DNA from 3 places in the Effusibacillus dendaii genome. Region 3 is predicted to be linked to each of the others. Evidence: riboswitches for the same ligand, from Rfam matches in the RefSeq annotation. Region 3 holds a riboswitch; each other region holds the start of a gene.

Region 1 (2,266 bases), 530 kb from region 3:
TGCCGGGACGGCAGATCACAATGATGCGAATTCCTTCATCGAGCGCCGCCTTTACTTTTTCCTGCACAGACCCCTCCGCGCCCGATTCTTTTGTGATCAGGGTTGACACCTTGTAATGCCGATAGAATGCGAGGTTCAATTCTTCCGAAAAGGGGCCCTGCATGGCGACAATATTTTTTTGCGGGATGCCGAGGTCCGCGCATTTGCGCATATTTTCTTCATTCGGAAGCATGCGGGCGATCATCCGGATTCCGTCCACGCCGTTTAGCACGCGGGCAAAAATGTCCAGCGTTTTCGATCCGGTCGTCAAGAAAATGGTCCCTTTCTGCTCAAGCGCAACCTCTGCCGCCTCCTGATAATCCCGTACATACGTGATCAGCGGATGATCGGATAAAATCGTACCGGGCCGTTCGTAGCGAAAATACGGAATCTTCAATTGCTCGGCTGCCTGCATCGCGTTTTGCGAAGCAATTTCCGCAAATGGATGACTGGCATCGACAATGGCGGCAATGTGTTGTTCTTTCAAAAGCTGCACCATCTCATCCGCCGTTTTGCGGCCGACTGTTACTGTCAAACCTGCTTTCCGCAAAGAATCGGCAGCCGATTCGGTGACAACGGAGGTCAACAGTGGGTAACCCGCCGCTTGCAACTGCAGGGCCAATTCACGTGCATCGCTGGTTCCCGCCAAACAGAAAATCATTTCGATCACTCCTATTCTGATCAAAAAAAGAAGGGCGGCAATTCCCCTTCTAGCCTTGAATCTGCGCGTTTGCGAAATAATTCTGGCAATGTTTCCTAAAAACATGTATTCTAATAAAGAATATAAAATTCCTGCTTGTCATAAAAATTACATATCGTTGTCGTATGGGTGCCCCGTTAAGGGGGTAACAGGGAATCGGGTGAAAGACCCGAGCGGTCCCGCCACTGTAATCGGCCAGTTTCTGTTCAAAATGCCACTCGAAATTCGGGGAAGGTGAGCAGAAGCGCAGGAGAAGAGCCGAGAGCCAGGAGACCTACCCAGGCGAACACCATGGTTCCTTCGAGGAAAAGGTACGGTGTGGATTTGTTGATCTTGCGGCCCGCAATGCTTGTTCGACTGATGAACCCCCAGCCTTTGGCTGGGGTTTTTGCTAGGCGGGATTGTTAGGCAGCCAGTTTCGAGTCAGATAGGATGATAGAAAAACAAAGGAGGATGTGTAATGTCTTTCGTGCCTGTAACCACACAACCGCAGGAAATCGAAGCGAAAAGTTTTGAGATTATTAAAGAGGAATTGGGAGAACACCCGTTTACAGATGAACAGTTTCCGGTTGTGCAAAGGGTGATTCATGCCTCTGCCGATTTTGAACTGGGCCGTTCAGTGGTCTTCTCGCCCGATGCGGTACAGGCGGGAATTCAGGCGATCCGCGCAGGACGCGCCGTGATTGCTGACGTGCAGATGATCGAGTCGGGCATTTCCAAGCCCCGTTTGAACAAGTACGGCTGTTCTGTGCACTGTTTTATTTCCGACCCGGACGTTATGGAGGAAGCGAAAAAATTGAACACGACGCGGGCGATCGTCGCTACCAGGAAAGCAGCCCAGCTTTGTGAAGGCGGCATATTTGCGATCGGCAACGCGCCGACCGCACTGCTCGAATTGATCCGGTTGGTCGAGAGCGGAGAAGCGAAACCGGGTTTGATCATCGGAGTTCCGGTCGGATTCGTGTCAGCGGCTGAGTCGAAAGAACTGCTTGCGAAGCTTAAGGGAGTTCCGTTTATTACAAATGTCGGGCGAAAAGGCGGTTCGCCGGTTGCCGTATCGATTGTCAATGCCCTTTCTCTGTTAGCGGATAAGGAGTGACCCGTATGGCAAGCGATGCTGACCAGAATACAAGCAGCAACGTTAACCGGGGGAAGCAGCCGTCCGAATCTGGCCGTGCGGACACGGAAGGGCAGGCTGATAGCGAGAAACCGCTTCGACACGGGTATACAACGGGGTCCTGTGCGACAGCAGCCGCAAAAGCGGCGACGCATGCCCTGTTGACGGGACTGCAGGTATCTGCTGTCACCATTCGGATTCCGGCTGGCGAAGATGTTACGTTTGACATTCACAATCTGGAATTTACGCGCGACATGGCATCCTGCTCGGTGATTAAAGACGGCGGCGACGATCCGGATGCGACGCATGGGGCGCATATTTTTGCGACTGTTACCCTGAACGACAAGGCGGGAATTGAATTGGACGGCGGAACGGGTGTGGGGCGCATCACGAAACCGGGGCTTGATCTG
Region 2 (2,266 bases), 1.4 Mb from region 3:
AGAGAACTGCAGGATGGTATCGCCCAATCTTTATTTTTGCTATCTGTAAAAATGCATCTACTTGAGCAGAGCGAACTCCCTCCTATCGGAGATCGTTATCAAGGGCTTCGAGATACTGTCCGGCGTGTGCATGACGACGTAAGGCAAGCTATAACCAATTTGCGTTTTCCGCCATCTTGTGATTCCTTGCCGTGGACCAAAACCGTAGAAGACATGATACAAGACCTTGAAAAAGAGACGGGTTTACCCGTATCCGTTAAACGGGATTTTGAAGAAGAACTTTTTTCATCAAGGGAAAAGGTAGAGGTTTCCTCATGTCTTCGTGAGGCTTTGATGAATGTTCGTAAACATGCTAACGCTCATCATGTATGCATTTTTTTCTAAGAGAAAAATCAGGTTGGTACCTGATAATCGAAGATGATGGACAAGGTTTTACAGGAGATCCTTTTAGTGATCCCTCTCGTTACGAACTTCGAATGATGAGGGAACGAGCCGAAGAAATGGGATGGAAGTTTAAAATTGAACGCTTTAATGGTCGAACTCGAATTGAAATTGGAAAGGAAAGTCACTCATGAAGCCCCCATTTCGCATATTGATTGCTGACGACCATATACCTCACAGTGAATTAGACATGTTATCCCATTTATCAAGATGGATTAGATTACTCAGATGTAATCTTTTTTCCCAATTTACTTTTTCTAAGATGGGTGCATCTGGATAGTTGTCAGTAAATCCTAAAGATAAAAGTGCCACGGGGTCAACATGCGGTGGAATATTAAGAATCTGGCGCACATCATGCTTTTTATAAAAACTTACCCACCCCATTGCAATACCTTCAGCATAAGCTGCCAACCACATATTTTGGATACAACATGCAACGGAAAGTATGTCCGTTTCAGGAATTGAATTACGTCCTAATACATGACCTCCTCCCCGGGTCGGATCACATGTTACACATATCGTAATAGGCGCCTCTTTAATACCCTCTACCTTTAAAGAAAGAAACTTTGCTTTTCGCTCATCCTCATAATGAATCGCCAGTGCTTCTACTTCTTTTTTACATATTTCAGATAGTTTCTCTTTTATTTGGTGTGATTCAACAATTATAAAATCCCAAGGTTGCATAAATCCGACCGAAGGGGCATGATGACCCGCCAGTAAAATTTTCTTTAATTTCTCCTTGGGTATAGGTTTGGAATTAAACTGCCTGATATCCCTTCGTTCAAATATTGCCTTAAAAACGCCTTCCTGCTGTTGCCCGTTTAACAATTCCATTCGCCCTCCTTCGATTGGTAGCACTCCATAAAAATAAAAAATCCTCAGCCTTAATAAGACTGAGAACGTGTCATTTCTCGTATGGACCACATTTTGGCAGGTCTTCTGACTCAAAGTTCATCATGCATGTTACGCCTTCCCGGTAAAACCAGTGGCTTTAATGTAAATGCACTCACTTTATACAGCGATGGACACATCGTGTGATTTACTTCCCTATTCTCCACTCTCGTGGCACCAAAATATTTATTTTTTTGTCAATATTATATTAATCTTTTTTGTAATGGATATCAAGGATCAAATAACAAAACCTATTATGGTTCGTTTTCTCCAATATGGGAGTAGGCGTATCTCTTAATCTCCTTGTACTGTTGAACCTTGCATCCACGCCCATATTACCATTTCATTTATAAGCCGGTATGTTTAGCAAATCTGAAACAGTGACTAACTTATACCCTTCTTCACGAAGAGTACGAATGACATAAGGCAATGCCTCAACTGTGTCCTCCAGGCTTTCCCCACGACCACCGGCACTGTGCAGCAACACGATTGATCCGGGCCCAGCGTGGGCCAATATATTGGCTGCTACTTGTGGAGCAGTGAGACCTGCCCAATCCAGACTATCAACGTTCCAAAAAATAATCTTATAATCAAGTGCCATGATTTCACGAATTACATCATGTTGGGCCAAGACATCCAGAATTCGAGGCGTCCAGACATCATCCGGTCCATCGTCAAAAGTCAGGGCTACTTCCTTACGAGGAGGACCATGTAAAATCACTTCAGTTGGAAACATGGAAGCCCAATCTATATGTTTAACATGTGGATGTCGTTCTTCGATTCGTTCGGGTCCATGTTTGAAAGGTGCTACCTGTCTCATCCAGTCCTCCCGTTGGACTTCATGAATGCCGGTGTATTGTATGGGTGTCGGATAGAACGTGTAAGTAGGTACTGGATAAACCGTTGGCACTGTCCGCGGATAAAAGAAAGATGG
Region 3 (2,266 bases):
TTTTCACTTTGTTGTTGGCGTTAATCACAGCACTCCTCGGTATCCACCCGATTATCCTGATGACGATTCTTATTTTGGGGGTGAATCCTGCCTCCATTGGCATGACGCCGCTACATTTTGCGCTGCTGTTATTGGGCAGCTGGGGGATTTCCAATACGATTTCGCCGGCTACGGCGGTCAACAATTTGCTATCCGTTTTCCTCCAGGTGGATGTGTTTCGGTTGTCGATCCGCTGGAATTTGGCGTATTCGCTCATCTTAAGCGCATTACTCCCTATCTATCTGTTTTTCTGCCAGGTGTGACATAACAAATCGAATCAGAAAAACGGGGCAAGCGCTCAAGGGGCATGATGTACAACTTGGCAACTTGTTGCCGTAGTTGTACAGATCCCCGCATGGGGGCAAGTACCCAAGGGGCACAAGTCACGCTTTGGCATCAAAGATGCCAAGTCGTGCTATGTTACATGTCCACCAATCAGGATACATCCAACGATCAGGCTGTATAACGAGGTGGCGCTGATTACGCCCGTAAACAGTTTGCTTTTCGCTCTTACCTTTAAGTATCCTAAAGTGGAGAAAAGAGCAATGATGGACGTGGAAAATATCAGTCCGATGACAAAAAACATTACAACGGTTAATCCGCCGAACAGATTGCCTAACCCGGCTGCTGTGGTAAACAGAATAATTTGTGTAGGAGTTTCCGCGCCAAATCCATGAATCATGCCAACGGCAAATGCCCCAATATTACTGACTTGTAGATTGATCTCCCGTCTTTTTACAGGAGTGCGCGTAATCTTGGCACAAATCCATTCATAAATCCGTATAGCTCCGATAAAGATAAGCTTCCAGCGACTCATGACCATATGCCTTTCATGTTTTCTAAATAACGATAGGAATAACCATATCCCTAAAGCAACCAGCGTGAATCCTACGAGTTTCTCCATCCAGAAATCTACCCATTCTGGTAAACCGCGTCCGAAAAAGATAGCCAGCGAACCGAGAATCAAAATAACCAATCCGTGCCCCAAGGAATACATGGCAGCCAGAAGCATCCCTCGTTTTGAACTTTTTTCGACTCCCACAAGATCGGTTATGGCCGCAATATGATCCCAGTCTACTCCATGTCTGATGCCAAGTAAGATGGCTAAACCAAAGCTCAGTAAAATATGCCAATCCATAGTAACACCTCTTTATAAAGAAAATTCGCCCAGCCAAAGGCTTTGGCGAGCCAAAGTTACACCCAACAAAGTGACAGGCACTTTGTTAGGGCCCCATCGCCCTTATGCCGATAGGATAAAATATGGATGTCTATCGACATAAAATAAAACCCTCAACAAATAACCTGTTGAGGGAAAATTCACCATACCAGATGTACGAAGTCATCCATGACTATGGATTATACACCACCTTTCCTCGAAGGTTTTTGGCTCATTCAATCAGGTAGGTCTCCTGACTTCCGCGTCATCGATTCTCCAAACCTTCCCTAGTTCAACTAAGTGGTATTTTATGGAGTCTCTCTTCGGTCACAGTAGCGGGACTGTATAGGAATTTCACCTATTTCCCTGTTATGCCTGAAAAGGCACCTGATTGCTTGTATTAAGTTGTAGACTACAATTATACCTTATTCTACATTCTACAATACGCAAAAGATTCCTGTAAATAGATGCCAGATTTGATTCAAAACGGTCATCTGACACAATCATAGTAACGAAAAGTTTTTGTTTGGCACGCTTGACTTCCAGTTTACTCTAACAGATACAATACGGGCATCTACCATTCTTTTTCGGAGGAGAGACGCCCATATTGAACCCACTCCTTTAGGGGTGGGCTGAAGCGCGTTGCCGTTCCATGATTAGACTGATATAATCATGGTATGGGATAGGAATATCGTCATTCAAAAACAACCGTATCGCTCATCCACTATCATTTTGTATTCAGTCCGAGATACCGACGAAGAGTTCTCGTTCGCCAGGTCGAATTGCGATTCAAGGAACTGGTGAGCGAGATTTGTGCGCAAAACGACTGGCTGATTCTCGGAATGGAAGTCATGCCGGATCATGTTCATTTGTATCTCCATTGTCTCCCCACGGATTCTCCATCTGGCATCATGGCGAAGATCAAGGGGGTCACATCCAGACGACTGCGAAGTGAATTCTCGCATCTAAGACATTTCCCCAGCTTATGGACACGTTCATTTTTTGTGAGTGCGCTATTGCCGCCAGAATTTTCTGCACAAGCTATCCACCCGGCTGATTCGCGAGAACCAA

What was found. A riboswitch is a leader RNA that binds a small molecule or an ion and turns the genes downstream of it on or off. The one in region 3 is predicted to bind cobalamin.
Region 1: another riboswitch for cobalamin. It lies ahead of skT53_RS05435 (precorrin-8X methylmutase); the one in region 3 lies ahead of skT53_RS08605 (HoxN/HupN/NixA family nickel/cobalt transporter).
Region 2: another riboswitch for cobalamin. It lies ahead of bluB (5,6-dimethylbenzimidazole synthase); the one in region 3 lies ahead of skT53_RS08605 (HoxN/HupN/NixA family nickel/cobalt transporter).

What each region holds. Positions count from the first base shown of each region.
Region 1 covers NZ_AP023366.1:1,041,947-1,044,212, reverse strand. Annotated here, with positions in the region: gene cobK (precorrin-6A reductase) at 1-700, opposite strand, end outside; cobalamin riboswitch at 850-1,035, shown strand; gene skT53_RS05435 (precorrin-8X methylmutase) at 1,200-1,838, shown strand; gene skT53_RS05430 (cobalt-precorrin-5B (C(1))-methyltransferase) at 1,844-2,266, shown strand, end outside.
Region 2 covers NZ_AP023366.1:2,932,858-2,935,123, reverse strand. Annotated here, with positions in the region: gene skT53_RS15650 (sensor histidine kinase) at 1-384, shown strand, start outside; gene bluB (5,6-dimethylbenzimidazole synthase) at 616-1,275, opposite strand; cobalamin riboswitch at 1,354-1,529, opposite strand; gene skT53_RS15640 (polysaccharide deacetylase family protein) at 1,676-2,152, opposite strand.
Region 3 covers NZ_AP023366.1:1,567,678-1,569,943, reverse strand. Annotated here, with positions in the region: gene skT53_RS08610 (hypothetical protein) at 1-302, shown strand, start outside; gene skT53_RS08605 (HoxN/HupN/NixA family nickel/cobalt transporter) at 455-1,177, opposite strand; cobalamin riboswitch at 1,422-1,601, opposite strand; partial or broken gene tnpA (IS200/IS605 family transposase) at 1,882-2,205, shown strand; partial or broken gene skT53_RS08595 (RNA-guided endonuclease TnpB family protein) at 2,213-2,266, shown strand, end outside.